DNA from 3 places in the Nocardioides ginkgobilobae genome. Region 3 is predicted to be linked to each of the others. Evidence: predicted binding sites of a transcription regulator. Region 3 holds the regulator's gene; each other region holds the start of a gene.
The links. Region 3 encodes LexA, which represses DNA repair genes until DNA is damaged. Its sites were predicted from a motif close to TCGAACANNTGTTCGA; they were not measured.
Positions count from the first base shown of each region.

Region 1: a site for LexA is predicted at 1,563-1,578, ahead of ACYVID_RS10450 (HNH endonuclease signature motif containing protein). Genes of this name have one in related genera too.
Region 2: a site for LexA is predicted at 2,356-2,371, ahead of ACYVID_RS17555 (HNH endonuclease signature motif containing protein). Genes of this name have one in related genera too.

Region 1 covers NZ_BAAGUS010000009.1:65,262-75,460, forward strand. The annotation lists gene ACYVID_RS10440 (maleylpyruvate isomerase family mycothiol-dependent enzyme) at 1-195, shown strand, start outside; gene ACYVID_RS10445 (oxidoreductase) at 225-1,157, shown strand; gene ACYVID_RS10450 (HNH endonuclease signature motif containing protein) at 1,592-3,073, shown strand; gene ACYVID_RS10455 (hypothetical protein) at 3,501-5,069, opposite strand; gene ACYVID_RS10460 (crotonase/enoyl-CoA hydratase family protein) at 5,075-5,932, opposite strand; gene pgm (phosphoglucomutase (alpha-D-glucose-1,6-bisphosphate-dependent)) at 5,996-7,648, shown strand; gene ACYVID_RS10470 (MOSC domain-containing protein) at 7,658-8,389, opposite strand; gene ACYVID_RS10475 (MFS transporter) at 8,541-9,782, shown strand; gene ACYVID_RS10480 (fatty acid desaturase family protein) at 9,894-10,199, opposite strand, start outside.
Region 2 covers NZ_BAAGUS010000028.1:5,961-16,159, reverse strand. The annotation lists gene ACYVID_RS17570 (ferredoxin reductase) at 1-318, shown strand, start outside; gene ACYVID_RS17565 (fatty acid desaturase family protein) at 366-1,601, shown strand; gene ACYVID_RS17560 (hypothetical protein) at 1,612-1,965, shown strand; gene ACYVID_RS17555 (HNH endonuclease signature motif containing protein) at 2,385-3,824, shown strand; gene ACYVID_RS17550 (NUDIX domain-containing protein) at 3,880-4,452, opposite strand; gene ACYVID_RS17545 (GNAT family N-acetyltransferase) at 4,505-5,791, opposite strand; gene ACYVID_RS17540 (DNA polymerase domain-containing protein) at 5,874-6,968, shown strand; gene ACYVID_RS17535 (sulfotransferase family 2 domain-containing protein) at 7,288-7,917, shown strand; gene ACYVID_RS17530 (hypothetical protein) at 7,923-8,474, opposite strand; gene ACYVID_RS17525 (ATP-dependent DNA ligase) at 8,506-9,633, opposite strand; gene ACYVID_RS17520 (hypothetical protein) at 9,687-10,199, shown strand, end outside.
Region 3 covers NZ_BAAGUS010000013.1:106,254-116,452, reverse strand. The annotation lists gene ACYVID_RS13275 (ABC transporter substrate-binding protein) at 1-21, shown strand, start outside; gene ACYVID_RS13270 (iron ABC transporter permease) at 29-2,161, shown strand; gene ACYVID_RS13265 (ATP-binding protein) at 2,189-3,247, opposite strand; gene ACYVID_RS13260 (hypothetical protein) at 3,437-3,802, shown strand; gene ACYVID_RS13255 (LysM peptidoglycan-binding domain-containing protein) at 4,010-4,384, opposite strand; gene ACYVID_RS13250 (SDR family oxidoreductase) at 4,618-5,403, opposite strand; gene lexA (transcriptional repressor LexA) at 5,603-6,373, shown strand; gene ACYVID_RS13240 (alkaline phosphatase D family protein) at 6,566-8,293, shown strand; gene ACYVID_RS13235 (alkaline phosphatase family protein) at 8,293-9,618, shown strand; gene ACYVID_RS13230 (ATP-dependent DNA helicase) at 9,628-10,199, opposite strand, start outside.

The sequences.
Region 1 (10,199 bases), on a different contig from region 3:
TTCGAGGTCGGTCAGGACCGCCGCGGCCGCGTGCTCCCCGAGCCGCCCGCGACCCCCGACGTGCTCCTGGCGATGGACCGCGAGTCCTTCACGTGCCTGGCCGGCGGTCGCCGTCCGGCCCCCGGGGCCGTGCGGGTCGAGGGCGACGAGGCCCTCGCGCAGCGCGTGCTCGACAGCATGGCCACCACCCCCTGAGGCGCCCCGACCAGCCGCAAGGACGACCCGTGACCGACACCTGGGACCTCGCCCGCATGCCCGACCAGGCCGGCCGCACCATCGTGGTCACCGGCCCCTCGCTCGGTGGCCTCGGCCACCACACCGCGCTCGAGCTGGCCCGACGCGGCGCCCGCGTCGTGCTCGCCGGGCGCACCCCGCGCAAGCTCGACGAGACGTCCGTGGCGATCACCGACGAGGTGCCCGCGGCCGACGTCGTACCCCTCGTCGTGGACCTCTCCGACCTGGCCTCCGTCCGCTCCGCCGGGGCGGCCGCCGCCGCCCTCGGGCCGATCGACGTGCTGGTCAACAACGCCGGCGTCATGGGGGTCTCGGGTCCGCGCACGTACGACGGGTTCGAGACGACCATGGCCACCAACCACTTCGGCCCGTTCCTGCTCACCGGCCTGCTGCTCCCGCAGCTGGCGGCCGCGGACGGTGGTGGTCGGGTCGTGACCGTCTCCTCGCAGTTCCACCGGGTGGCGCGCCGCGCACCGCTCGAGGACCCCCGCGCCGAGACCCGGCGCGCCGACCCGTGGGGCGCCTACGCCCGGTCCAAGCTCGCCAACCTGCTCTTCACCCTCGAGCTCGACCGGCGCTGCCGGGCCGCCGAGGTGCCGGTCAAGGCGCTGGCCGCGCACCCCGGGTTCGCCGGGACGCACCTGGCCGCGAACGGGCAGTACGGCCGGTCCTCCGGCGGCATCGCCTCCATCCTCGACGCCACCATCCGAGCGGTCTCCCAGTCCGCCGCGGCGGGCGCGCAGCCGACCCTCATGGCCGCGACCGCCGACCTCCCCGGCGGCACCTACTGCGGACCCAGCGGCCCGGGCGAGATGGCCGGTCGGCCCCAGGTGACGCTGATGGGCAAGCGCGCCCGCGACGCCGACGCCGCCCGGCGCCTGTGGGAGGTCAGCGAGGCGGCCACGGGCATCCGGTACCCCTGACAGTCGCCATCGCCGATCGCGATGTCGCGATGTCGCGATGTCGCGATGTCGCGATGTCGCGATGTCGCGATGTCGCGATGGATGGTCGACATGCGAGCAGCGCCAGCGCCCACCGCTGGTCGAGCAGGCGAGCGCCAGCGAGCCGTCGTCGAGACCGCGCACACCGCCGCGCCCTGCTGTACCCCTGGTTGCTCCCTGGGTCACCCTCGGTGGGTCGTGGCGCGTTCGCGCTGCAGCAGTTCCTGGATTTCAGGAAGCCGTGGTCGCCGTGGGTGCCACCTGAGCTTCTTGGTTGCGCTTGTCTGGGTGGTCGCCCTCCACTGGGGTGCTCGCTTCGGCTGGGCTTGGATCGGCGCTCCAGAAACTCGCCTGAAAGGTGGGTCTGACCTGGTGAAACTCTATTCTTCGAACGTGTGTTCGACTATACTTTCACCATGCCCACCAGTTCCCTCCTCGACGCGATCCGCGCCGCCAAGGCGCGCGAGGACGACGCCGCGCGGGAGCTGCTGATCGGGGTCGCGCAGTGGGCAGATGCGCACACCACTGGTGCGTTGATGCCGGACCTGTACGGCACGTACAGCCACCCCGACGAGGAGGCGCACGACGCCGCCGAGGCTGCGTGGACGGCCCGGTTCGGGATGCCCGGTGCCGACACCATGCTCGACCTCGCCGGCGCCGGCGCTCCCGAGGTCTCCGACTTCGCCGTCACCGAGCTGTCCACCGCCCTCGGCCGCACGCGCGAGTCCGGGCGCCTGCTCGTAGGTGACGCCATCGAGGCCAAGCACCGCCTCCCCCGCGTGTGGGCCAGACTGCTTGCCGGGCAGGTCACCGCGTGGCGGGTCCGCCGCCTGGCACAGGCCACGCGCGGGCTGTCCGCCGAAGCAGCGGGGTTCGTGGACGCCCAGGTCGCCCACGTCGTCCACACCGCCGGCCCCGTCACCGTGGACCGCCTCGTCCTCGAAGCCTCCGCCCGGTTCGACCCCGAAACCACCGAAGTGCAGGAGTGCGACACCCGCGCCAACCTCTACTTCGACCTCGACCTTGCCACCCCCGCCACCTGCGTCGGCACCGCGTCCGCTGTGTCCGCCGACGGGCTGCTGGACCGCGCTGATGCCGAGGACCTCGAAGCAGCGATCCGACAGATCGCGCACCAGCTGCTCCTCGACGGCTCCACCGACACCCTCGCGATCCGCCGCGCCAAAGCCCTCGGCTACATCGCCCGCGGCCAGGGCACCCTCCCCGAGGACGATCCTCGAGCGACGGAGGATGGTCGAGCAGGGAGGAGCGCCAGCGACGAGCGTCGTCGAGACCGCGCAACCAGCGCACCCACCGACCCCGGCACCCGCATCGGAAGCAGCACGGCTCCCCGCCGCACCGTGATCCTGACCGTCCACCTGAGCGACGCCGCGCTGACCGGCGCACCCCAGATCGACCCCGCCACCGGTGGGCTCGCCCTCAACCTCGCCCGCATTGAGAACCACCGCCAGCTCCTGACCGCCGACGCCATCCGCGAGTGGTGCGGGGTCCCCGGCACCCAGGTCATTGTCAAGCCCGTCATCGACCTCCACGACACCGTCGCCGTCGACTCCTACGAGGTCCCCGACCGCATCGCCAACCGGGTCAAGCTCACCAGGACCACCTGCTCGTTCCCGCACTGCCGCAGGCCCGCCGAGTCATCGGACCTCGACCACACCATCGAGTACGTCCCACCCGAGCAAGGCGGCCCACCCGGCCAGACATCGACCGACAACCTCGCACCACTCTGCCGCCACGACCACCGCGCCAAGACCCACCCCTCACCAGCAGGCAGACCCTGGACCGTCCAAGGACTCTCACCAGGCCACTGGCTCTGGACCAGCCCCCACGGCCAGCGCTACCTCGTCCACCCCGACGGCACCACCCCACTCACCGCCTGACCCCCAGGCACCGCAGCACCCGCTCGCAGCCCGACCACCACCCCCGTGGCCGGGCTACCAGCACGCCCACCCGCCGCTCCGTTGGTCGAACGAGTGAGAAGCCCCGGGGAACGAGCTGCCGGCGAACCGCCGCTCGACGTCCTCGCGGCGTCTCCATGCCATCCAGCCCGCCGGGCCGCGAGACGTCAGCCGCCGGCCCTGCTCTGTACCGCCGCCCCGACACCGACGCGCCGGCGCGGCCCCCGGGGGGCGGGCCTACCGGCCGCCGCAAGTCGCCGGCGACAGGTCGAGCGGTGCGGTCAGTCGGACGTAGACGCTGCTGGTCGCCGCATCGACCCGCACCTGGTCACCGCCCACAGACAGCCCACGCGGTCTCGACGACGGCTCGCGCTGTCGCTCGCCGGGAGAGACCACCGAACGAGGAGTCTCAGTCCCGCAGCCCGCGGGTGCCGTCGACGACCCGGACCAGCCCGGCGCGGGTGCCGACGAAGGCAGCGCCACCGGGGCCGAGGGTGACGGGGGCGCCGTCGCTGTCGGCCCACGGGCCGGTGCCGCCGCGCGCCGACCAGGCCGTGCGGCCGGTGCGGGCGTCGAGGGCGGTGAGGTACCACGCGTCGGCGCCCAGCCAGCTGCGGCGCTTGGTCCAGGCGTACAGCAGCCCGGTCGCCCGCGAGAGGGTCGCGCCCGACGTCGGCGCGACCTCCGGGGAGGTCCAGGCCGTGCGGCAGTCCGCCTCCACCCGCGCCAGCCCGCCCGACGGGCGGCGGCCGAGCACCCCGCTGGACAGCCCGGTCCAGCCGTGGCCGCTCGTGACGACCACGCCGCCCTCCACCGGCACCAGGGCGGCCTCGGTGGCGGACGCGTCGTCCTCGAAGACCTGCGTGCGGCAGACCTGCTCGCCGTCGCCTGCCCGCAGGACCACCACGTGCATCCGCGGGTTGGCGTTGTCGGTGAAGGCGAGCAGCGGCCCCGCGTCGGAGTCGACGAGCACCGCCCCCGAGCCGCTGCCGGCGTCGCGCTGGCCGGGCTTCACCCCGCTCCCGGTCTCGTACGCCGTCCGCCACCCGACCAGCGGGGCACCCGTCCTCGTCACGACCCGGTGCACCGCCTCGACCGTCGTGACGTAGACGCCGTCCCGGTCGGCGGCCAGCGGCTGCCCGACCGGCTCCCCGAGGTCCACGACGACCGGGTCGGCGTCCCCGGCGACGACGCCCACGAGCCCGGCGGCCGTCGCGAACCAGGCCCGCTCGGCCCCGTCGAGCACCACCGCCACCACGCAGTCCCCCGCCGGCACGACCGGGGCGAGGTCCACGACCGCCTCCGTCACGAGCGCCGGGTCGTCCGCGGCGTCGGCAGTGGCGACCTGCAGCAGCCGCCGGTCACCGGTGGCGACGAGCAGGTTGCCGGCGGCGTCGAGCACCGGCGGCGCGGGCGCCCCCGGCTCCCCGCACGCCTCGGGCAGCTCCTGCGTCGCGACCGGCCGCAGCGTGCGCGGGTCGATCACCTTGAGCCGCGCACCGCTCCGGCTCGTGCACAGCGCCGCGAGCCGCTCGTGGGAGTCGGGCAGCAGCGCTCCGCAGTGCTCCGCACCGAACCAGGCTGAGTCGACCTCCACCGACAGCCCCAGCGGACCGGGCAGGTCGGAGACGGTCGGCACGACGACCGGGTCGGGCACGCCCCCGTCGTCGGCGGGCAGCGGCTGGGCGGAGACGGGGCGACCCGTGTAGCCGGGGGTCACCCACGCACCCCCGCCCGGCGGCACCGGCAGCCGACCGTCCGGAATCACCCACAGCCCGCCCACGACGAGTCCGGTCGCGGCCACGGCCGCGAGCGTCGTACGACGGGTGGGGGGCCCGGACCCGAGCAGCAGCGGGCGCGCGCGGCGACCCGTGCGGGGCACCGCGAGCAGCACCACGACGGCGACGACGACCAGCGGCCCGAGCGCCAGCCACAGCGAGACGACCGCCACCCAGGCGACCGGACGGGCCCACCGCAACGGCGTCAGCGTCCCCGCGGGCCGAACTCCGGGGCGACCCGTGCGAAGGCCGCCTTGCGCGCGACGGCGGTGTTGCGCGCGGCCAGCAGCCAGGCCTGCTCGACCCGCTCGCGGAGGAACGTGTAGCGCGGGCCGGCCGTCCAGGTGTCGTCGAAGAGCCGCTTGGCCGCGGCGAGCTGGTCCGGCGAGCGGCCCTTGAGCTGCTGGGCGAGCGCGAGCGCGGCCGCCACGGGGTCCTCGTCGAGGGTCGTGACCAGGCCGAGGCGGTGGGCCTCGGTGCCGGGGACGACCTCGGCGGTCATCGTCAGCTTCTTGGCCACGTCGATGCCGACCAGCTCCTTGAGCGACCGGACACCGGACATGTCGGGGATGATCCCCCACTTGCCCTCGAGCACCGACCACTGCGAGTCGGGGGTCGCGACCCGGAAGTCGGCCGCCAGCGCGATCTGCAGCCCACCGCCGAGGCAGTGGCCGTGGACCGCGGCCACGACCGGGACCGGCAGCCGGCGCCAGGCCCAGCAGGCCTCCTGGAAGGTGTTGGTGCCGCGGAGCGGGTTCGGGACGAAGGAGCGCGCCACCCGCAGCGGCTGCTTCATCACGTGCGCGAAGTCCAGGCCGGCGCAGAACGCGTCGCCCTCGCCGGAGAGCACCACTGCTCGCAGGCTCTTGTCGCGGCGCAGGGTGCGCGCAGTGGCCGCGAGGTCGTCGAGCACCTGCAGGGTCAGGGCGTTGAGCTTCTCCGGCCGGTCCAGCCGCACGTGGGCGATCCCGTCGGTGACCGTGCAGGTGACGTGGCTGGCGGCCCGCTCGGTCGAGCGGGTGACGGCACTGGCTGCCCGGGAGGAGCTGGCGGTGGTCGACATGGCGCCGATCCTCCCACTTCCGTAGGGAGCGCCGGGGCGGTGGCGCACGGCATGATCACGGCCATGAGCCACCCGCGCGCAGGACAGCCGGCCCAGCCCGAGGACCTCGTTGACGTCGCCCACCTGGTGACGGCGTACTTCAGCGACGAGCCCGACCCCGACGACGTCGACCAGCAGGTCACCTTCGGCACCAGCGGGCACCGCGGGTCCTCGTTGTCGCGCTCCTTCAACGAGGCGCACATCCTGGCCACGACGCAGGCGATCTGCGAGTACCGCGCCTCCCAGGGCTTCGACGGCCCGCTCTTCCTCGGCCGCGACACCCACGCACTGTCCGAGCCAGCCTGGGTCTCCGCGCTCGAGGTCCTCGCGGCCAACGACGTCACCGTCCTGGTCGACTCCCGCGACGGCTACACCCCCACGCCCGCGGTCTCGCACGCGATCCTGCGCGCCAACGGTGCTCGTACGACGGGCAGCGGCCTGGCCGACGGCATCGTCGTCACCCCCTCGCACAACCCCCCGCGCGACGGCGGCTTCAAGTACAACCCGCCCCACGGCGGGCCCGCCGACTCCGACGCCACGAAGGTCATCGCGGCGCGGGCCAACGAGCTGCTGCGCGCCGGCCTGGAGGGGGTACGCCGGGTGCCGTACGCCCGGGCGCGGGCGGCCGCGACGGCGTACGACTTCCTCGGCAGCTACGTCGACGACCTGCCCTCGGTGATCGACGTCGAGGCGATCCGCGGGGCGGGGGTGCGGATCGGGGCGGACCCGATGGGCGGCGCGGCCGTGCACTACTGGGGCGAGATCGCCGACCGGCACGGGCTCGACCTCACCGTCGTGAACCCCCTGGTCGACCCGACGTGGCGGTTCATGACCCTGGACTGGGACGGCAAGATCCGGATGGACTGCTCGTCGCCCTCCGCGATGGCCTCGCTGATCGGGCGGATGGGCGAGGACGCCGCGTACGCCGTCGCGACCGGCAACGACGCCGACGCCGACCGGCACGGGATTGTCACCCCGGACGCCGGCCTGATGAACCCCAACCACTTCCTCGCCGTGGCGATCCAGCACCTCTTCGGCGGGGCCCGGCCGGACTGGCCGGACACCGCCCGCATCGGCAAGACGCTGGTCTCGAGCGCCATGATCGACAAGGTCGCCGCCGGGCTCGGCAAGCCGCTGGTCGAGGTGCCGGTCGGGTTCAAGTGGTTCGTGCCCGGACTGGTCGACGGGTCCTTCGGCTTCGGCGGCGAGGAGTCCGCGGGCGCCTCGTTCCTGCGCCGCGACGGATCGGTGTGGACCACCGACAAGGACGGCCTGCTGCTGTGCCTGCTGGCCGCGGAGATCATCGCGACCACCGGCCGCTCGCCCTCGCAGCACTACGCCGACCTGGTCGCCCGGCACGGGGAGCCGGCGTACGCCCGGGTCGACGCGCCCGCGACGCGCGAGCAGAAGGCCGCGCTCGCGGCGCTGACCCCGGAGGCCGTCACCGCCACCACGCTGGCCGGCGAGGAGATCACCGGGCGGCTCACCGAGGCCCCCGGCAACGGTGCCGCGATCGGCGGGCTGAAGGTGACCACGGAGTCGGCGTGGTTCGCCGCGCGGCCCTCGGGCACCGAGGACGTCTACAAGATCTACGCCGAGTCCTTCCGCGGCCCCGAGCACCTCGCGCAGGTCCAGGAGGAGGCCCGCGCGGTGGTGTCAGCCGCGCTCGGGGGCTGAGCCGACCCGTCAGGGTTCGAGCAGCTCGACCGGGTCCCCCGGCCGCACGACGCCGGCGGTGACCACCTCGCCGTCGACCCCGCACACCGGAGCCCCGCCGACGACCGGCAGCGCGGCGAGCACCCGGAGGTCCCGCTCGCCGGTCTCGGGGTGGTGGTCGACGACGGCGCAGCGGGTGGTCAGCGCTGCGGGTCGCACGACGGCACCTCCGACGCGCACCTCGCGCCCCACCCACGCCTCCTCCGCCCGCGGCGGCAGGCCGGTGTCGACGACCAGGTTGGCGCGGAACCGCCGCGGGTCCACCGGCGCACCCACCTCCGCGGCCAGCGCCTCCAGGGTCGAGAGCGCGACCAGGCTCACCGCCCCGGCGTACACCACCCCGCGCGCCGGCGCCGCCGCGAGCCGTACGTCGCGTGCCGGCGACAGGCCGAGCAGCGGGGCCGCCCGCGCCGCCAGCGGGTGGTCGAACAGGTCGAGGGCCACCTCGCGGCCCCAGTAGTCGCAGGTGACCTGCTCCCCGGTGCCGGCTGCGACGGTGCCGGCTGCGACGAGCGACTCCCCGTCGACCGCGAGGCCCATCAGCCGCGGGTGCGCGACCGTGCGGAGCACCTGCCGCGCCGCCACGTCGACCAGGCACCACCGCCGGTCCCCGACGACCCCGGCCGGCTCGATCCACACCTCGGGACGGGCCAGGTGACGGGTGCCCTTGACCGCGGCGTACCCGACGGAGACGACCTGCACCCCGCCACGGTAGCGAGCCGGCCGCGTGCGCGGGTTCGTGAGCGGCTGGGCCGCGTGGCTATCCTGGGCCCACAACTTCAGAAGCAGAGGGTTCGACGCGTTCTTGGTGGTGGGTCCGGCGCGATGTCCGCCGCACCCAGGAACACACCTCATGAGTCCCCTCGCTTCCTACCGTCGACTGCTCCACCTCGCCGGTCCGACCTACGTCCTCGTCGCCTTCCTCGGGCGGCTGCCGCTGGCGATGTCCCAGCTCGGCACGCTGCTGCTGGTCTCCTCGGCGACCGACAGCTACGGGCTCGGGGGCCTGGCCGCCGGGGCGCTCGCCGTCGCCAACGCCCTCGGCGCCCCGGTCGCGGGCGGCCTCGCCGACCGCGTCGGCCAGCGTCCGGTCGTGCTGGTGCAGTCGCTCGCCGGCGCGCTCGGCCTGCTCGCGCTGGTGCTCCAGGTCGGCGGTTCGACGCCGCTCACCGTCGTGATCGCCGCGCTCGCCGGCCTGGCGATGCCGCAGGTCGGCCCGCTGGCGCGCGTGCGCTGGCGGCCGCTGACCCACGGCACCGGCCACGAGCAGCGCCGGCTCGTCGATGCCGCCTTCGCCTACGAGGGCGCGGCCGACGAGGCGTCCTTCGCCCTCGGCCCCGCACTGGTGGGCCTGGTCGCGGTGGCGATCAGCCCGTCGGGCGCGCTGCTCGTGGCGGCCGGGCTGCTCGCGGTCTTCGGCAGCGCCTTCGCCCTGGACGCCTCCGCCCGGCACACCCGCCACCACGGCGCGGCCGTCGCGGGCAGGCTGCTCACCGGCATCCTGCTGACCCTCGCGCTGGCGCAGCTGTGCATCGGGGTGCTCTTCGGGGCGACCCAGACCGGGGCCACGGTGCTGGCCACCGCGGCGGGCGACCCGGGCGCGGCCGGCTTCGTCCACGCCACGCTGGGCGTCGGCAGTGCGGTGGCGGGCCTGCTGACGGCGTACCTCCCGGAGCGGATCGGGCACGAGCGCCGGGCGTTCGCGGCCGCCGTCGGGCTGCTGGTGCTGTCGCTGCCGCTGCTGCTGGTCGACTCGCTGCTCACCGTGACGCTGGCGGTGCTGCTCCTGGGCTGCGCCGTCGCGCCGTACATGATCGCGGTCTTCAGCATGGGCGAGCGGGTCGTGCCGCAGAGCCGAGTCGGTGCCGCGATGACCGTGCTCGCGAGCGCGACCGGGATCGGCTACGCCCTGGGCGCCTCGGTCGCCGGCCGGCTCGCCGACGCGACCGGCACCCACACCGCTGCCTTCGGCGTCACCGTGACGACGACGGTCCTCGCCGTGGTGCTCATGGTGGTCTCGCAGCGCCGGCTCCGGGCCGCGCTCACCTCCCACGGCGACCAGGACCACGTCGCGGCAGTCGGCGCCGGGGCCTGAGCCCCACCTGTCACAGAGGTGCGCTGGGCGGGATACTCCGAATCGTTTCTGATGCTCAGCGCGAGCTGAGCATCAATTCGGATTCGGACTACCCCACCTGACGCCCCGACCTCAGGCCGCCGCGGACCCCGACTGCTCGGCCGCACCCGCCTGCTGGCGCCGGGCGAGCTGGGTCAGCCGGGCCTGGGCGGCGCGGCGGACCTTGGGACCCTTGGTCGACATCGCCCAGAGCGTCTTGAGCTGGCTGGGCAGGTTCTTCGGGGTGGTGGTGGCCAGCCAGTCGTTGGGCAGCGAGAGCCGCACGACCTTGTGCCAGGCGGAGTAGAGCTGCTGCGGCAGCGGCGCCTCGTGGTAGTTCAGGTCGTACTTCTCGAAGAGCGCCTGCACCTTGGGGGCGACCTCGGCGTACCGGTTGGA
Region 2 (10,199 bases), on a different contig from region 3:
GACCTCGAGGACCAGCTGCACCTGGAGCGCTTCACCCTCCAGCTCGGCGGCGAGGGGGGAGAGGGCGGCACCATCACCTTCCGCAACAGCGGGAAGACGATCGACGCCGACGGCGCGACCACCGTGCTGGAGGCGGGGGAGAGCGCCGGGGTCGGGATGCCGTACGGCTGCCGCATGGGCATCTGCCACACCTGCACGCTCACGCTCGTCGAGGGCCGGGTCCGCGACCTGCGCAACGGGGACGAGTTCGACCAGCGCAACGAGCAGGTGCAGACCTGCGTCACTGCCGCCGTCGGCGACTGCACCTTCGACATCTGAGCACCACCCGAGCCACACCTGAGCACCACCGAGGAACGGAGACACCCATGGCGATCTCGGACGTCCGGGAGTACATGCACCTCACCGAGGAGCAGGTCGAGGAGCTCGGCCGCGAGCTCGACCGGATCCGCGAGGAGGTCGAGGCCTCACGGGGCGCCGACGACGCGGCGTACATCAACCGGCTGATCAGGATCCAGCGCGGCCTGGCGGCCGCCGGCCGCGTGACCCTCATGGCCACGCCCCACTCCAGGAGGACCCGCGTCCCCGGCGCCGTCCTCGGCGCGAGCCTGCTCGGCCTGGCCAAGATCCTCGAGAACATGGAGATCGGCCACAACGTCATGCACGGCCAGTGGGACTGGATGAACGACCCGGAGATCCACTCCTCCAACTGGGAGTGGGACACCGCGCAGCCGGCCGAGCAGTGGAAGCACTCCCACAACTACGTGCACCACCAGTTCACCAACGTGCTGGGCTACGACAACGACATCGGCTACGGCATCCTGCGGATGGCGCGCGAGCAGCGGTGGAACCCTGCCAACCTCGGGCAGCCGGTCTACAACGCGCTGCTGGCGACGTTGTTCCAGTGGGGCGTCGCGCTGCACGACCTCGACATCGAGAAGATCCGCAAGCGCGAGAAGGACCCGAAGGAGATGAAGCGGCAGCTCAAGCAGATCCTGCGCAAGGGCCGCAACCAGATCCTCAAGGACTACGTCGTCTACCCCGCGCTGTCGGGGCCCCAGTGGAGGACGACCCTGAAGGCCAACGCCGCGGCCAACCTGACGCGCAACCTGTGGTCCTACGTGATCATCTTCTGCGGCCACTTTCCCGACGGGGCGATGCACTTCACCGAGGAGGAGATCGAGGACGAGACCCGCGCGGAGTGGTACCTCCGCCAGATCCTCGGCGCGGCGAACTTCGAGGGCGGCGAGCTGCTGCACATCCTCTCGGGCAACCTCGGCTACCAGATCGAGCACCACCTCTTCCCGGACCTGCCGAGCAACAGGTACGGCGAGATCTCGGTGCGCGTGCGCGAGCTGTGCGCGAAGTACGACATCCCGTACACGATCGGCCCGCTGCACCAGCAGTACGGCCAGGCGCTGCGCACGATCATCAAGCTGTCCGTGCCGAACTCGTGGACCAGCGACGACAAGCCGCCGCAGCCGCCGGCCAAGCCGGACGCGCCCGAGGCGCCGCCGATCGACAAGGGTCGCAAGTCCGACGCCGAGCGACCCCCGCGCCGCAGCGAGCTCGGTGCGTGGTCGCGGGGCAAGCAGGCGTCGTGAGGTCCGCCTGATGCTGCGTGGCCTGAGCCGCGACGTCGACCCGGTCTCCGCGCCCTTCGCGTGGGAGACCGGGCCCGACGGCCGCCGCGAGCTGGTCGGCACCCGGGTCACCCAGTGCGCGCTGTCGCGCATCTGCGGCGCGTGCGCGGAGTCGCTCGGGCGACCGATCGCCTTCGTCGGCGACGACCTCGAGGTCGCGCGCAACGCCTTCCACGCCCCGCCGCTCCACGAGTCCTGCGCCGAGGCGCTCGCCGCCGTCGAGCCCTCCTGGCGGGTCGTGCGGACCGCTGCCTTCGAGTTCGTCCGCCCGACCTCCGAAGACCTGGACCGGCGGCCGGTCTTCGTCCCGAGCGCCCTGCTCTAGGTGCCGAGGGCCCCGGTGGTCGGGCTGAGAGACCGCTCGATGCGGGAAGGTGAGAGGGGAGTGTCGCCGCCGGGCCGAGGGGGTGCGCCAGCGCCAGCCCGTACGGCGGTTGAGGAGGCGCGCCAGCGCCGTCTCGAAACCCTGTACGCCGCCGCGCCTACTCTGCCCCCGGGGTTGCTCCCTGGGCCGCCGTCGGCGGGTCGTGGCGCGTTCGCGCCGCAGCAGGCCCTGGATTTGGGAAGACCGTGGTCGCCGTCGGTGCCGCCTGGGCTTCTTGGTTGCGCTCCGTCGGTCGGTCGCGTTCGCTGGGGTGCTCGCTTCGGCTGGGCTTCGAACAGGCCCGCCGAAAGGTCGCGGGAAAGTCGATCTGACCTGGGGAAACTCTGGTTATCGAACGTGTGTTCGACTATACTTTCACCATGTCCACCGGCTCCCTCCTCGACGCGATCCGCGCCGCCAAGCGGCGTGAGGACGACGCGGCGCGGGAGCTGCTGATCGGGGTCGCGGACTGGGCGGACCGTCACACCACCGGGGTCCTGATGCCGGACCTGTACGGCACTTACTCCGACCCCGATGAGGAGGCGTACGACGCGGCGGAGGCTGCGTGGATGTCGCGGTTCGGGATGCCCGGTGCGGACACGATGCTGGAGCTGGCCGGTGCCGGTGCCCCCGAGGTCTCCGACTTCGCAGTCACCGAGCTCGCCACCGCGCTGGGCCGGACTAGGGAGTCGGGGCGGCTGCTGGTCGGGGACGCGGTCGAGGCCAAGCACCGCCTCCCCCGTGTCTGGGCCCGGCTGGCCGCAGGCCAGGTGACCGCGTGGCGGGTCCGACAGCTGGCCCAGGCCACCAAGGCCCTGTCGGAGGAAGCGGTGGGGTTCGTGGACGCCCAGGTCGCCCACGTCGTCCACACCGCCGGCCCCCTCACCGTGAACCGGCTCGTCCTCGAAGCCTCGGCGCGGTTCGACCCCGAAGCCACCGAGGTCCGCGAGTGCGACACCCGCTCCAACCTGTTCTTCGACCTCGACCTGGGCACCCCCGCCACCTGCGTCGGCACCGCCTCCGCCGTCTCCGCCGACGGGCTGCTGGACCGGGCCGATGCCGAGGACCTCGAAGCCGCGATCCGCCAGATCGCCCACCAGCTCCTGCTCGACGGCTCCACAGACACCCTCGCCATCCGCCGAGCCAAAGCACTCGGCTACCTCGCCCGCGGCCACGACACCCTCCCCGACGCCGACCCCGAGGCGACCGAGGATGGTCGAGCAGCCAGCGCCAGCGAGCGTCGTCGAGACCGCGCAACCCACACGCGCACCGCACCCCGCCGGGTCGTGGTCCTGACCGTCCACCTCTCCGACGCCGCGTTGACCGGCGCCCCCCAGATCGACCCCGTCACCGGCAAGCTCGGCCTCAACCTCGCTCGGATCGACAACCACCGCCAGCTCCTCACCGCTGACGCCATCCGCGACTGGTGCGGCACCCCAGGCACCCAGGTCATCGTCAAGCCCGTCATCGACCTCCACGACAGCGTCGCGGTGTCCTCCTACGAGGTCCCCGACCGCATCGCCACTCGGGTCAGACTGACCAGGACGACCTGCACTTTTCCTCACTGCAACCGCCCGGCCGAGTCCGCCGACCTCGATCACACGGTCGAGTACGTCCCGCCGGACCAAGGCGGACCACCCGGCCAGACATCGACAGACAACCTCGCCCCGCTGTGCCGGCACGACCACCGCGCCAAGACCCACCCCTCACCAGCAGGGAAACCCTGGGCCGTCACCGGACTCTCACCAGGCCACTGGCTCTGGACCAGCCCACTGGGCCACCACTACCTCGTCCACCCCGACGGCACCACCCCACTCTGAGCCTCACCACCTGAGCAAGACACGCTCGCAGCCCGACCACCACCCGACGGTCGGGCTACCAGCACGCCCGGGAAGCGCCCGGCGAAAGCCCCTGGCGCCGAGCGAGCAGGACGTGCCGCCGGGCCTGCTCACGAGTGGGGCGTCGTTCGATCGATCGGCAGGTCCTGCGCGGCACCAGCTGGCGACCAGGACCTCCGCATGGCCCTGGCCCTCGGTGAACCGTGCCCGAGGAGAGGGCGACCCAGCGGAGCTGGCTGAGCGTCTCGGCGACGTGCCACACCAGGGGCACCTCGCCGAGGTCCCGCGGGTCGAGCCACCGGAAGTCGTCGTGCTCGTCCGGGCGGAGGTGGACCTCGGACGCGTGGTCGACCTCGTGGAGGCGGGAGGTGAACGTGTGGAAGACGAGGTCACGCCCCTCCGTGTCGCTTTTCTCGTGGTGCGACACCTCGGCGCCCGCGACGGCGCACAGCCCCGTCTCCTCCCAGCACTCCCGGACCGCCGCACGAGCCGGCGTCTCGCCGACCTCGACGGTCCCGCCGGGGACGTCCCACTGCCCGCCGAGGCACCGGCCGTCGCGGCGGCGTAGGACCAGGAGGCGCCCCTGCCGCTCGACCAGACCGTGGGCCACGAACCTGTGCTGGGTCCTGAGGCGTCCAGCCGTCCCGCACGTCCCGGCACCCTCAGAAGCCCGTGGAGCACCAGGGGGACGGGCCGGCGTGGTCGGCCATGGCGGCGAAGGTGTCGACGTCCGGGCCGTGCACGCGGCCGGCGGCGGCGTGGACCGTGACCGGCTGGTCGCCGAGGTAGAGCGCCCCGAGCGTCTCGGCGTCGAGGGTGACGCCGGGCTCCCCGTCGGACCCCGCGCGCTCGACGGAGGCCCGGCCCTTCTCGGTGGTGATCCGGAACCGACCGTCGGCGAACCCCATCCGGTCCCGCACCTCGAGCACGACCGTCGCGTCCTCGCGCCAGGGCCTCGCCTCGAGCGCCGCGACCACGTCGAGGACCCGCACCCACAGGAAGTCGACGAGTGCCGTGCTGCGCACGACCCGGGGGTCGGTCACGGCCAGGTGGAGCGGGGTGTCGACGGGGACGCGGGACTTCACCACCTGCGCGAGGTCGATGTCGGCGAGGAACGACCAGAGCCGCCGCCACGCGACGTCGGTCAGCGCGTGCAGGCCCCGCAGCTCCACCACGCCCCTCTGCGGACCCTCGCCCTCGTCCTTGTGCTGGAACCGGGCGTAGCCGTCGACCTCGCCGTCGGCGTCCAGGTGCACCACGACCCTGGACTTGGTGTCCCTGTCGCCGGACTCCCAGTCCCGGCCCTCCTCGATCTGGCCGTAGAACGCCGGCCGCGAGACCGCGCCCCGGGTGGTGGCCAGGTGTCGCACGAAGACCCGCTCGACGTGCGGGCGCGCCTGCGGCAGCTCGAGCAGCTGGAGCGAGCCGTCGTCCGCGGTGTCGCGCAGCCGGAACCGGCCGTGGCCGGTGTCGACCTCGACCATCCGCTGTCGCGTCGCCACCCCGAAGCCGAACCGACCGTAGATCCCGCCCTCCGACACCGTCAGCGCCGCCAGCGGCACGCCGCGCGACGCCGCGTCGGTGAGGTCGTCGGTCATGAGCCGACTCAGGATCCCGCGACGTCGGTGCGTCGGGGCCACGGTGACGTCGGTGATCATGTGCAGCGGCAGCTGCGTGCCGCCCCCGACGTTGACCGACCCGCCCCAGCTGGTGAAGGTCCCCACCGGCGGGGGGTCCGCGACCAGCGACGACGCGGCGTACGCCGCCCGCAGGGTCACGTCGTCGGCGCGGCTGTGCTCGAGCCAGAACTCCCGCTGCTTCTCGCTCAGGGAGCCCTCGTGGAAGCCGCGGTGCCAGGCGTCGCCGTACGCCGCCACCTTCGCCGCCATCGGCCCCTCGGTCGCGTGGATGTCGAGGGTCTCGAAGGTCAGGTCGTCGTGGGAGCTCACCGACCCACCGTAGGTGCGCCCGTCGGGGTGGGGCCACGCGATTTGCGGCCGGCCTGTCGTCGCCGCGCCCTAGGGTCGGGTCATGGCGGCGAAGGCGGCGGAGGTCCAGGCGGGCGGCCGGGCGGTGCGGGTGAGCAGCCCGGACCGGGTCATCTACGAGGCGACCGACCGGACGCCGGAGATCACCAAGCTCATGGTCGCGGAGTACGTCGCCTCCGTGGAGGACGGGCTCATGCGGGCCCTGCGCGACCGCCCGACCGCCCTGGAGCGCTGGCCCTCCGGCGTGCGCGAGGGGATGCGGCTGGCCACCGGCCCGCAGGACTCGAAGGCCGACGCGTTCTACCAGAAGCGGGTGCCCCAGGGAGCGCCCGACTACCTCGAGACCGCGACCATCACCTTCCCCTCCGGCCGCACCGCCGACGAGATCTGCCCGACCGAGATCGCGGTCCCGGTGTGGTGCGCCCACATGGGCACCCTCACCTTCCACCCGTGGCCCGTGCGCCGCACCGACGACCCGGCGAGCCTCGACCACCCCGACGAGCTGCGGATCGACCTCGACCCCCAGCCCGGTACGACGTTCGCCGACGCGGTCCGGGTCGCCGGCGTCGCGCGGGAGCTGCTGGAGGAGCTCGGCCTGCGCGGTTACGCCAAGACCTCGGGCAACCGCGGCGTCCACGTCTACGTCCGGATCCAGCCGCGCTGGGAGTTCACCGACGTGCGGCACGCCGCGATCGGCTTCGGGCGCGCCCTGGAGCAGCGCGACGACCAGGTGACGACCGCGTGGTGGAAGGAGGAGCGGGGCGAGCGGATCTTCGTCGACTACAACCAGAACAACCGCGACCGCACCATCGCCTCGGCCTACTCCCTGCGGCCGAAGCCGGGTGCCCCCGTCAGCACGCCGCTCACGTGGGAGGCGCTGGCCGAGGTGCGCGACCCCCGCGACCTCAACCTCGTGACGGTCCCGCAGATGCTGGCCGACCAGGGCGACGCCTGGGCCACGATCGACGACGAGGCGTTCTCCCTCGAGCCGCTGCTGGAGCTGTGGGAGACGCTGCCCGGCGGGGAGCTCAACTTCCCGCCGGACTACCCCAAGATGCCGGGCGAGCCGCCGCGCGTGCAGCCGAGCAAGAAGGTCGCCGAGCACTGGGACGCCGAGGGCAACCGGATCGCCGACTGAGCGGGTCGGGAACGACGAGACCCGCCCGGAGCGTGCTCCGGGCGGGTCGTCGTCTTGTACCGGGCTCCCCCCGGAGCCCTTGCCTGGTGGATCGGAGCCACGCAGCCCCCCAGCCGCGCGGACCCGTGATCACTGGTCCAGGTCACGAGGCCGCCCCCCGGCGACCTCGTGGTGACAACGCTAGGCAGTGCTGCCGCGCGGGGCCACCACGTGCGATCCACAGGATCGCCAGGGTTCGGTAACAGCGGGCGCCGGGGCGGCCGGCACGGCGGTCGGCGGGGGTCGGGGCGGGCGGTCGGCCACTGGTAGTTTTCGCCGCATGATGGTCTCCCACGAGAAGCGCGTGCTCTTCGTGCACGTGCAGAAGACCGGTGGTTCGACCATCGACCGGATGCTCCAGGCGGACATCCCGGACGTGCAGTACCTCCAGGGCCTGCGCGGGGGTCGGCACGCCCGGCTCGGTCCGGCGCTCAAGGCCCACCCCGAGCTGTCGGACTACTTCATCTTCGGCTTCGTCCGGAACCCCTGGGCCCGGATGTACTCCTGGTACGCCATGATGCGCCGCGCCGAGACCCAGGCCGCCGAGGGCAACGAGAAGGCCGCCAAGCAGCTGGCCAAGAACCGGCTGTGGAAGCGGGTGCTGCCGGCGTACCCCGACTTCGAGAGCTTCGTGCTGCGCGGCCCCGACGAGCAGCGCGAGCTGCGCCGGGCCCAGATCACCTACCTGCGGGCACGTGGCCGCCCGGCCGACTTCATCGGCCGCCAGGAGCGCTTCGACGAGGACCTGCGCCAGGTCTGGGAGCGGATCGGCCTGGTGTGGCCGGGGGAGACCCTCAAGGTCAACACCGGGCCCTCGACCGACTACCGCCAGCACTACACGTCAGAGATGCGCGACAAGGTGGCGCAGGTCTTCGAGAAGGACCTGCGCCGCTTCAAGTACGAGTTCTGAGGGGCTCAGGCGCCGCTGATCCCCTCGCCGCCCCCGGCGGACTGGCCCTCGATCGTCTCGTGCTCGAGCAGGTGCAGCACCGGGACGCCGAGCTTGCGGCGGGCCTGCGAGGTCCAGTCGAGGTGGAAGAACTCCGCCACGACGTGCGGGCGGGTCAGGATGATCGCCTCGCGCCCGTCGATGGCCCCGACCTCGGCGGCCAGCGCGTCGACCGGGGGCTCGTGGATGACCCGGCCGGTCGCGATAGCGCCGGCGTCGGCGAGCCGGGCCAGCGTCAGCCGCAGCTCCTCCTCCGAGGCCTGCCGGCACTCCTCGCGCACCGACTCCAGGTCGACCTCGGACATCGTGACCGCCGGGCTGGTCAGCAGGTCGCCGCCGGCCAGCGAGCCCATGGCCGCCTCGATCCGTGCCGCGGCGTCCTGGATCGGGAGCAGCACGTGGTAGCTCACCGTCTGCCCCTCCGCGACCAGCTCCTCGTGCAGGGAGCGGACCTGGACGGCATCGGCGGGGGAGAGCGCCTGCTCGACGAGGAGGACGACGGGGTAGGTCTCGGCCATGCCTCGACCCTAGACCTCGGCGGCCGGGACGTCAGCCGCCCTCGCCTCGACCGTCGGTGAGGATGTCGGCGAGGTCGTAGCGGGCGACCTCGTCGAGCTGCTCGTAGCCGCAGGAGGTGGGCTCGCGGTCGGGCCGCCAGCGCTTGAAGTGCGCGGTGTGGCGGAATCGCCGCCCCTCCATGTTGTCGTACTTCACCTCCAGCACCCGCTCGGGCCGCAGCGGGGTGAAGGAGAGGTCCTTGCCGGCGCTCCAGCGGCTCTGGGTGCCGGGAACCCTGTCCGGGTTGGCGATGGCCCAGCCGGCCTCGCCGGCCCAGGCGCCCCACGGGTGCTCCTCGATCGGGCAGACCAGCTCCTGCAGCTCGCTCCAGAGCTCGGCCCGTCGGGCTTCGGTGAAGCTGGCGCTGACGCCGACGTGCTGCAGCGTGCCGCCGGAGTAGAGCCCCAGCAGCATCGAGCCCAGCAGCGGGCGCTCCGGCGTGGAGGTCTTGTGCTCGCGGTAGCCGGCGAGGACGACGTCGGCGGTGCGCTCGTGCTTGATCTTCAGCATCGTCCGCGCGTTCTGCTCGTACGCCGCCCCGAGCGGCTTCGCGATCACGCCGTCGAGCCCCGCGCCCTCGAACTGCTCGAACCACCGCTCCGCCTCGACGGGGTCGGTCGTGGTGCGCGTGAGGTGGCAGCGGCCGTGCGGCACCTGCTCCCACGCCCGCTCCAGCGCCGCGCGCCGCTCGGCGAACGGCCGGTCGACCAGGGACTCCTCGCCCAGCGCGAGCAGGTCGAAGGCGACGTACTCGGCCGGGGTGGTCTCGCTGAGCATCGTGACCCGGGACGCGGCGGGGTGGATGCGCTCCTGCAGCACCTCGAACTCCAGCTCCCGGCCCCCGCTCTCGCGCGGCCGCGCGACGAAGACCTCGCCGTCGAGCACGCAGCGCTCGGGCAGCTGCTCGCGGGCGGCCTCCACGAGCTCGGGGAAGTAGCGGGTCAGGGGCTTGGTGTTGCGGCTGGTCAGCTCGACCTCGTCGCCGTCCTTGAACAGCAGGCAGCGGAAGCCGTCCCACTTGGGCTCGAAGGAGAGACCGCCGTGCTTGGCAGGGTCGGGGACCCCCTTGACGGACTTCGCGAGCATCGGTCGCACCGGCGGCATGACGGGCAGGTCCACGTCTGCGACCCTAACGACGTACGCCGACATCCGGCTCGACGTGAGGGGGGACCGTGCGCCGCAGGCTGGTGCTGCTGCTCGCCGTCGTGGCCGCGCTCGCGCTGGTGTGGGTCGCGCTGCTGCTCACCCGCGGCGACGACGACACGGTCAGCTCCGACCCGGGCCCGCCCGTGGAGGTGCCGGTCGCCGGCGAGGACGTCGTGGAGGTGGTCGTGCTCGTCGACGGGGCCAGCGACCCCGACGACGTCGACCGGGCCGTCGGGCTGATCACCGATGCCACCCGCATGTGGGCCGGAGGGCTCGAGGGGCTGCAGGAGGACCCGCGCGACCTCGTGGTCCGCACCGAGCGGCTGGGCAGCGACGCCGAGCACGAGCTCGTGGACCCCGAGGTGGTCTTCGTGGTCGTCGACGACACCGACACCGCCGGCGGGGCGCTGCTCCGGGTGGTCGACCGCGACGGTGCGGAGTGCGCGGCCTACGAGGACGTCTTCGCCCTGGGCGCCTGGCGGGCGCGGTCCGGCTTCGACAGCCACCACAGCCTCCCCGAGGGCACCTTCGACCAGGAC
Region 3 (10,199 bases):
GTCGCGGCCGTGACGGGCTGAGCCGACCGTGAGCCTGCTGGACCGCACCGCACCGGTCGCCGACCGGCGCACCGAGGACCCCGCCGCCGCCCTCCCTGGCGGCGGCGGGGTCCTCGGCGCGGTCGCGGCCCTGCTGCTCACCACCGCCGCCCTGGTCGTCGTCACCGGCTGGCACCTCACGCAAGGCACCTCCGGCCTCGGCGCCGGCGACCTGCTGGGGGCCCTGCTGGGGCGCGAGCCCTCCGGCGCCAGCGCGTCCTCGGCGTACGACGTCCTCGTCTCCTCCCGGCTGCCGCGGGCCCTCGCGGGCATCGTCGTCGGGGTCGCGCTGGGCGCGGCGGGCGCGATGTTCGCCTCGCTGGCACGCAACGCGCTCGCCTCCCCCGACACGCTCGCCGTCAACGCGGGCGCGTACTTCGCCGCGACCCTCGTCGCGGCCCTCGGCATCCAGCTGCCCTACGTCGGCGACGGGATGGTCACCTTCGCCGGTGGCCTGGCGGCGGCCGGGTTGGTCCTGCTGCTGGCCGGCGGCGGAGCGGCCTCCACGACCCGGTTGGTGCTGGCAGGCTCGGCGGTCGCCCTGGCGCTGGGCTCCGCGGTCGGCGCCCTGCTGCTGCTCTTCGCCCAGGAGACCACCGGCCTCTTCGCCTGGGGCAACGGCACCCTGACCCAGCTCAACCTCGGCGGGGTGACCCGGATGGGCCCCGTCGTCGCGGCCTGCCTGGTGGCAGCGCTGCTGCTCGCGCGGCGCATGGACCTGCTGGCGCTCGGCGACGACACCGCTCGCGTCCTGGGAGTGCCGGTGCGCAGCACCCGGGTCACCGGGTTCGTGCTCGCGGTGGCGCTCTGCGCGGCCGCGGTCCACCTCGCCGGCCCGCTGGCCTTCATCGGGCTGTGCGCTCCGGCGGCCGTGCGGCTGCTCTCGCGGCGCCTGCCCTCGATCTCCCGGCACCTCGTGCTCGTGCCGCTCTCGGGTCTGGTCGGGGCGCTGCTCGTGCTGCTCGCCGACGCGACCCTGCGGGCCCTGCTCTCCCCCGAGACCGCCCTGGCCGTCCCCACCGGGGTCACCACGACGCTGCTCGGGGCGGTCGTGCTGGTGCTGCTCGCCCGCCGAGCCCGCGACGCCGGGCCCACCCGCCGGCCGGCGTCGGCCCGTCCGGGCCGCCACCACTCCCGGCTGCGGTACGCCGTGGTCTGCACCGTCCTGGTCGCCGCGACCCTCGGCGCGGCGCTGCTGGGACTCATGGCCGGCTACACCTGGCTGCTCACCGGCGACCTGCTCAACTGGGCGCGCGGTGTCGCGGTGCCGGTGGTGGAGTTCGCGATGGACGAGCGCGCGCCGCGCGTGGTCGCCGCGCTCGGCGGCGGGGCCGCCCTCGCGCTGGCCGGGACCGTCGTGCAGGCGGTCTGCCGCAACCCGCTGGCCGAACCCGGGATCCTCGGCATCACCGGCGGCGCCGGTCTCGGTGCGGTCGTGGTCGTCACCTCCGCGGGCGCGACCGTGGCCGTCTCGAGCCTGTCGATCGCCGTCGGCTCCACCGTCGGCGCGCTCGTCGCCTTCGCCCTGGTCTACGCGCTCACCTGGCGCGGCGGCCTGGACTCCGACCGCCTGGTGCTGGTCGGCATCGGCGTCGCCGCCGGCGCCCAGGCGCTGACGGCCTTCCTGCTCCTGCGCTCCGACCCGTGGAACACCCCGCGCATCTTCACCTGGCTCAGCGGCTCGACCTACGACCGCGAGTGGGCCCAGGTGCTGCCCGTCCTGGTGCTGCTGGCGGTCTCGCTGCCCCTGGCATGGATGGCGCACCGCGAGCTGGACCTGGTCGCGCTCGACGACGAGACACCGCGCCTGGCCGGCATCGACCTCGAGCGGCTGCGCCTGGTCGCCCTCCTCGCCGCAGCCCTCCTCACCGCCGCGGCGGTCGCCGCCGTCGGTGTCGTCGCCTTCGTCGGACTGGTCGCGCCGCACGCCGCCCGCGCCCTCGTCTCCGGCCGGCACCTGCGGGTCCTGCCGGTCGCCACGCTGCTCGGCGCCCTGCTGCTCTCGCTCGCCGACACGCTCGGACGCAGCGTCATCGCCCCGGCCCAGGTGCCTGCCGGGCTGGTGGTGGCGGCCATCGGTGCGCCGTACTTCCTCTGGCTCCTCCACCGCTCGCGGGCGTGAGGGGCGGCGAGCGGGGACAGTCCGCCGCTACGCCGGGTCGTCCGGCTGCTCGCCCCGCTCCTGGTCCCACTCCTCGGCGAGGTCGTCGGCGCGGCGGTCGAGATCGAGGGCGAACCACACCGTCGTGCCACCCGCGTCGCGCTCGGAGCCCCAGCGGTCGGTGAGCGCCTCGACCAGCATGAGGCCGCGGCCGTAGACCGCGAGCGGGTCCTCCTCGCGCGTCGGCTCGACCACCTCGCCCTGACCGCCCCGGTCGCGCACCAGGACGGTCAGCACCCCCTCGAGCAGCGAGAGCCGCACGTCGGCGACGGTGTGCGCGTGGTTGACGGCGTTGGTCACGACCTCCGAGAGGCACAGCTGCGCGGTCTCGACGATCTCCTCGCCGACGCCCCAGGTCTGCAGCTCCTCGCTGAGGAAGGCCCGTGCCCGGCGGGGCGCGGTCGGCTCGGGCGGCAGCCGCAGGCTCGCGGTGCGGGCACCCGGCTCCGCGGCCGCCTCCGTCTCGGCGAGCTCCTCGGCCAGGTCCCGCGAACGACGCGAGCGCGCGTCGGCGATGGCATCGGCCGTACGCCGGGCCGCCGCCTCGAGGAGGTCCGGACCCGCCGAGCCACGGTCGGGGGTCGTCTCCAGGACGACCAGCAGCCCACCGATCGGCGACCCGGTGCCGGGCAGCGGGACCACCGCGAGCACGGACCCACCGCGCTCGCGCTCCTGCTCGACCAGCCAGGGCCACCGCTCCTCGAGCGTGGAGAGCTCGGCATGGATGGCCTGTCCGGTGCGCACCACGTCGGTGAGCGGCACGTCGTCGTAGGCGTCGATGTGGCACCACTCGGGCTGGTGCGGCACCGGGTCACCCGCGTCCGGCCCGGAGGTGAAGCGCAACCGGCGTCCCCCGCCCTCGGTGAGCGCCAGCCCGACCCGGCACACCCCGGGCAGCAGGGCGAGGTCCGCCAGGACCGCGTGGGCGATCTCGTCGACGTCGCCGGCGCCGCTCGCCTCGAGGAGCGCCGACTCCAGGCGCGCGAGTGCGCCCGACGGCGCGCCCTGGCCCTGCGCCGCCGGATCGACCTGCCCCTGGTCCGGCATGACCCCGAATGTAGCGAGCGCCCCCCCCACCCGGTCAGGGACCGAGGTCCCGTGCCGACCGGCCAAGAGACACCCGCGTGAGGATCCGTGACGGTGCAGGGGTGGGTGTGGCGGACGTCGACCACAGGGCACCGCGGCACCCCGGCGGTTCGACCCGGCCGGGCGGCGCCGGTCGGGAACAATGGCACGGTGGCCGGGAGTGCGGGGAGCAGTGCGGGGAAGCGGGCCGGGTCGCGGCGCGGCCCGCGCCGGCGCTCTCGACACTCTCCACGGCTGCTGCTCCTGACCGGCGGCATCACAGCCCTGGTGGTCGCCTGGGGCTACCTCGTCTGGGCCGCCATCGACTTCGGTGCCGCTGCCCGGGCCGGTGAGCAGGTCGCCTGGGCGTTCCTGGCGCTGGCCTCGCTCGGTGCGGTGGCCTGCCTCTTCGCCGGGCTGATGCTGGGTGTGCGGCTGCTGCGGATGCTCGGCGTCCTGTCGCCGCAGGCACTGGGCGAGCCGGTCGACCCCGATCGAGCGCCGAAGCCGAAGGGCGGCAAGCGCGCCGCGCGCTAGCGACGAGCACCGGGCACGGGACCCTGGCATGCGGCCTGGCGGAGACCACCGAGGGGCGGGCCCGGGTGGGCCCGCCCCTCGTCTTCCCCGTGGTTTCGCCGGCCGGGGTCGAGGCGACCGGCGAAGTCTGTGTCGTGCTGTGGGTCTCGTGGCTCGCTGCGCTCGCACCTCGACCAGCGGTGGTGCTGCGCCCGCGGTCCCGCGGGCTCAGTCGGCCGCGGGCACCAGCAGTCGCTGGCCGGCGACGAGCATCCCGCCGTCGAGGTTGTTGAGCTCCTGGATCGTGCTGATCATGGCGCGCACGTCGCCGTCGTCGGTGCGGGCCGCGGCGATGTCCCACAGGGTCACGCCGCTGCCCACGACGATGACGTCGGTCGGGACCGGCTCGCCCTTCTCCGCGGTCGCTACCGAGACACCGGCGAACGCCACCGCGACGGCCACCGCCACCAGCAGACCGACCAGGAAGACCACGAGCCGGCCGCGACGGGTCAGCCGCAGCTCACCGCGACGGCCGTCGGCGTACGTCGCGGGGCGGGAGGTGCGGGTCGGGGCTGCTGCTGCGGGAAGGACCATGGTGCTCATCGGGATCTCCTGGGGAAGGCGGAGTGGGCTGCGCACCGATGTCTACTGACGGCCACCGACAGTCCCGGTGTGGCGCCGGTCAGGGAGGACCGGCGACGACTCCGGAGCTGCGGCTCGACCACCAGTTCGATCGAACACGTGTACGAGACTAGATCAGGTGTTCGAACGAGATCAAGGGGTTGGGCGAACAGATGTTCGACCTCATCCCTGCGGGCGAGCCCGCCCCACCCGGGTCAGCGCGTGCGCAACGACCGGCGCCCCTGCGCGGCGAAGAGCGCCGTGCCGCGGGCCGCGAGGCCCGGCGCGAGGGAGACGGAGCGCATGAGCGCACCACGCCACACGGGCACCGTGCGCACGACCCGGTCGGACCCGACCATCCCCACGGCGACCTCGGCGATCTCCTCGACCGTGAGGATGCGTCCGCCGGAGTGGACCAGGGCGGCACCCAGACCCTCGGGGTCCTGGGCGTCGAGCATCGCGGTCCGCACGCCGTCGGGGCAGACCGCGTGCACGCGCACCGAGCGCGGCGTCTCGGCAGCCACGGACATGCTGGCCGAGACCGCGGCCGCCTTCGTGGCGGCGTACACGCTGTAGCCCGGCACGGGGCCCAGTCCGGACAGCGAGGCAATGTTGACGATGTCGCCCCCGGCGGGGCCGAAGCCGTCGAGAGCCGCGCGCATCCCCCAGAGCACCCCGAGGACGTTGACCTCGACCACCCGGCGCACCTGCTCCTCGGACAGCTCCGAGAGCCGGCCGTCGTCACCGACGCCCGCGTTGTTGAACCACGCCGCGAGCCGGCCGTGACCGGCGGCCACCTCGGCCGCGTGCCGGTGGGCAGCGGGGTCCCGGACGTCGTGCGCGAGCCCCGCGACCGCACCGATCTCGTCCGCGGTGGTCGCGGCTCCCGCGCCGTCGACATCGGTCACCACCACCGACCACCCCTCGCGCACCAGGCGCTCGGCGATGCCCCGCCCGATCCCGCGGGCCCCTCCGGTCACGACGGCGCTGCGCTCGTTCACCCCCGCAGTCTCCCGTACGTCGGCGCGCGCGACGCCGCTCGTCCCAGCCCCCGGTCGCACGCCCCTCCGGCGACCGGCGCGACACGCCGGTTCGAACACATGTTTGATCGTTGTCGGTCCCGGGGCCTAGCGTGACCCCACTGGGTCCGACCCCTCGGACCCACCTGCGCCCGCACCCGCGCCACCCCCTGGAGGACCCATGGCCACCAGCCACGACGACCCGGCCACCGGCAGCACCGACACCCCGGGCACGCCCGGCACCCCGGGCGCGGTCACCACGCTGCCCGACGGGCCGCCCGACGCCAGCGGTCTGACCGCCCGGCAGACCAAGGTGCTGGAGACCATCCGCGACGCCGTCGCGCTGCGGGGCTACCCGCCCAGCATGCGCGAGATCGGCCAGGCCGTCGGCCTCACCAGCACCTCCTCGGTGGCCCACCAGCTCAAGGTGCTCGAGGAGAAGGGGTTCATCAAGCGCGACGGCAGCCGCCCCCGCGCGCTTGAGGTGTTCCTGCCCGAGTCGATGGCCGCCCGCCGATCGATCTCCTCGGCCGACGACACCGGCATCGACGAGACCGGGGTCGGCGACTCGCTGCCCGCCGCCTCCTACGTCCCGGTCCTGGGCCGGATCGCCGCGGGCGCGCCGATCCTCGCCGAGGAGCAGGTCGAGGACGTCTTCCCGCTGCCCAAGCAGCTCGTCGGCGACGGCCAGCTCTTCCTGCTGGAGGTGCGAGGCGAGTCGATGATCGACGCCGCGATCTGCGACGGGGACTACGTCGTGATCCGCCAGGCGCAGACCGCCGACAGCGGCCAGATGGTGGCGGCCATGATCGACGGCGAGGCCACGGTCAAGACGCTCTCGCGCAAGAACGGCCAGGTCTGGCTGCTCCCCCACAACGACGCCTTCGACCCGATCGACGGCACGCACGCCACGATCCTCGGCATCGTCACGGCGGTGCTGCGCAAGGTCTGAGGGTCTCGACGCCCGCTCGCCGGCGCGTGTCCGAGGGGTGAACGGACGGTGCTCACATCACGGAACCCATGACGTAGCCAGCCGGGTGTCGTTGGATGAGGCGTGATCTCGATCCAGCACTCCCCCGGGCAACCCGAGCACGCGTCGAGCGAGCCGGCACGACAGGGTCAGGCCCTCCCCCGACGTACGGTCTTGGCCACCGGAGCCGTCGCCGCCACCGCGGTGACCGCTGCGGGTGCCGCGCTCGCGAGCAGCCCGGCCCGCGCGGCCGACGGCACCGCGGACCGGGCCGGCGACACGTTCACGCTGGGGAAGCGTGAGCACCGGGTCTTCCAGCACGGCGTCGCCTCCGGCGACCCGCTCCCCGAGGCCGTCCTGCTCTGGACCCGCGTCACGCCCACTCCCGAGGCGACGCCGGGCTCGGGCAGGGGCGGGCCGGTCACCGTGCGGTGGGAGGTCGCCCGCGACGCACGGTTCCGGAAGGTCGTGAGCAGCGGACGCTTCCGCACCAGCGCCGCCCGCGACCACACGGTCAAGCTGGACGCGAAGGGCCTGCGGCCGGAGACCGAGTACTTCTACCGGTTCAGCGCGCTGGGCCAGCGCAGCCCCATCGGTCGGCTGCGCACCGCTCCGGGCGAGCGGGCCACCCCCGACAACCTGCGTCTCGGCGTGGTCTCCTGCGCCAACCTCGAGGCCGGCTTCTTCAGCGCCTACCGCGGTCTCGCCGAGCGCGACGACCTGCACGCGGTGCTGCACCTGGGCGACTACCTCTACGAGTACCCCACCGGCGACTACGGGCTGGGCCCGGACAACGTCGTCGTGCGTCCCCACGACCCGCCCACCGAGATGGTCAGCCTCGAGGACTACCGCCGCCGGCACGCCAACTACAAGAGCGACCCCGACCTGCAGGCGCTGCACGCCCGCTACTCCTGGATCGTGACCTGGGACGACCACGAGGTCACCAACGACCAGTGGAAGGCCGGCGCGGAGAACCACCAGCCGGGCCCTGCCTCCGAAGGAGGAGAGGGCGACTACAAGGTGCGGCGCGCCCGCGCCCACCGCGCGTACGACGAGTGGATGCCGGTCCGGATGGACGGCACCGCGCGGCTCGACGACGGCGCCCGGCTCTACCGGCGCCTGCGCTTCGGCGACCTGGCCGAGATCTCGATGCTCGACCTGCGCACCTACCGCGACGAGCAGGTCGCGACCGCCCTCCCGACCCCCGTGCCTGCCCTCGAGGCCGAGGTGAGCGACCCCGAGCGCACCATCACCGGTACGCGGCAGATGGAGTGGCTCAAGGACGCCCTGAGCCGCGGCAACCGCACCGCGCAGTGGAAGGTCATCGGCAACCCGGTGATGATCGCGCCGGTCACCTTCGCCGACCTGCCCAACCAGCTGCTCGACCCGATCAGCGACGTGACCGGTCTGCTCCCGAAGGACGGGCTGCCCTACAACGTCGACCAGTGGGACGGCTACACCGCCGACCGGCGCGAGGTGCTGGGCCACATCCGCGACAAGCAGGTCAAGGACGTGCTGTTCGTGACCGGTGACATCCACTCGGGGTGGGCGTGCGAGCTGCCGCTGGACACCTCCACGGTGCCGGTGGTCGGCGACTCCTACGGGGTGGAGTTCGTCTGCGCCTCGGTGACCTCCAACAACCTCAAGGACATCACCGGGGCCCCGCAGGCCTCGCCGCTGGTGGAGACCACGATCCTGGCCAACAACCGGCACATCAAGTACCTCGACTTCGACTCCCACGGGTTCTCCGTGCTGGACATCACCGCCGAGCGCGCCCAGATGGACTGGTACGTCATCGGCGACCGGGCGGTCGCCGACACCCCGATCACCTGGTCGGTGAGCTACGAGACCCGCGCCGGCACCGGCCGGGTCACCCCCGTCGACGCCCCCCTGGAGGCCTGATGTGCGGCTGCGGTGACGTCCAGCACGGTCCGGCGACCCGCGAGCGCCGGCTCGCGGAGCTGCGCGCCTCCCGACGTACGGTCCTGACCGCCGCGTCCGGGTTGGCCTTCTCCTCGGCGCTGGCCGCCGGCACCGCTCCGGCCGCCGCCGCGGGCCGGAGGTCGGCCGGGGACGCCGCGGACCTGCGCTGCTACGTGCTCGTCGTCGACGGCTGCCGCCCCGACGAGATCGACAGCGGGCTCACACCCAACCTGCTCGCGCTGCGCGAGGAGGGCATGTGGTGGCCCCGCGCGACCTCGATGCCGGTGATGGAGACCATCCCCAACCACGTGATGATGATGACCGGCGTGCGCCCCGACCGCTCCGGCGTGCCGGCCAACTCCTTCTTCGACCGCGAGCTCGGCGAGATCCGCGAGATGGACCAGCCGAGCGACATCAAGGTGCCGACCGTCATCGAGCGGCTCAACCGCCGCGGCCTGACCACCGGCACGGTGCTCAGCAAGGAGTACCTCGTCGGCATCTTCGGCGAGCGGGCTACCCACCGATGGGAGCCCGAGCTCTACATCCCCATCTCCGAGCACGCCCCGGACCTGCTCACCTACAACGCGCTCACCTCGATGGTCGACGAGCTCGACCCGAACCTGGTGTTCGTGAACCTCGGCGACATCGACCGCTGGGGACACACCGACCTCACCGGCACCACGCTCCAGGTCATGCGCCGGGCCGCGCTGCTGCAGACCGACACCCTCGTCGGCCAGTTCATCGACTCGCTGAGGTCCAGCGGTCGGTGGGAGAGGTCGATCGTCATCGTCCTGGCCGACCACTCGATGGACTGGTCGATCCCGACCAACGTCGTGTCACTGCAGTCCGCGATGGACGCCGACCCCCTGCTGGCCGGCAACGTCGTCATCGCCGACAACGGCGGCGCCGACCTCGTCTACTGGACCGGGCCGGGCAACCGTCTCGACCGGGCCGTGCGGCGCATCCAGGAGATCGCCGAGGCCACCCCCGGCGTCCTCAAGGCCTGGGACCGACGTACCCCGTGGCTGCGGCTGGGGCCGGAGTCCGGCGACGTCGTGGTCTTCTGCCAGGCCGGGTGGCGCTTCTCCGACCCCGACCCGGTCACGAACAACCCGATCCCCGGCAACCACGGACACCCCGCCACCCGGGCCATCCCGTTCTTCATCGGTGGCGGGCACCCGGTCGTCGAGCCCGGCAAGGTCTCGCCCAAGCACGCCCGCACCGTCGACGTCGCACCCACGATCGCGGACTTCTTCGGGCTCCCGGTCGGCAGGCGGAGGTACGACGGGAAGTCGCGTCTCTGAGCAGGCCGATCAGCCGGCGGAGGCGGCGAGCCGGGTGAGCGCCTGCCGCACGACGGCGGGGTCGGTGGTGGTCCACATGGGCGGCAGGCTGGCCTTGAGGAACGAGCCGTAGCGGGCGGTGGCCAGCCGCGGGTCGAGCACGGCCACGACGCCACGGTCGGAGGTGGTGCGGATCAGCCGCCCGGCGCCCTGGGCCATGAGCAGGGCCGCGTGGGTGGCGGCGACCTGCATGAAGCCGTTGCCGCCGGCCTTGTCGGCGGCCCGCTGCCGCGCGGACATCAGCGGGTCGTCGGGCCGCGGGAACGGGATGCGGTCGATGAGCACGAGCTGGCAGGTGTCGCCGGGGACGTCGAGGCCCTGCCACAGCGAGAGCGTGCCGAACAGGACCGTGTGGTGGTCCTCGACGAACTGCTTGGCCAGCTCCGGCAGTTGGGCGTCGCCCTGGGCCAGCGTGGTCAGGTGCGGCAGCCGCGCGCGGACGGCCTCGGCGGCGGCCTCGGCGGCTCGGCGCGACGAGAACAGCCCCAGCGTGCGGCCGTCGGCGGCGTCGACCAGCTCGGCGATCTCGTCGAGCTGGGCCT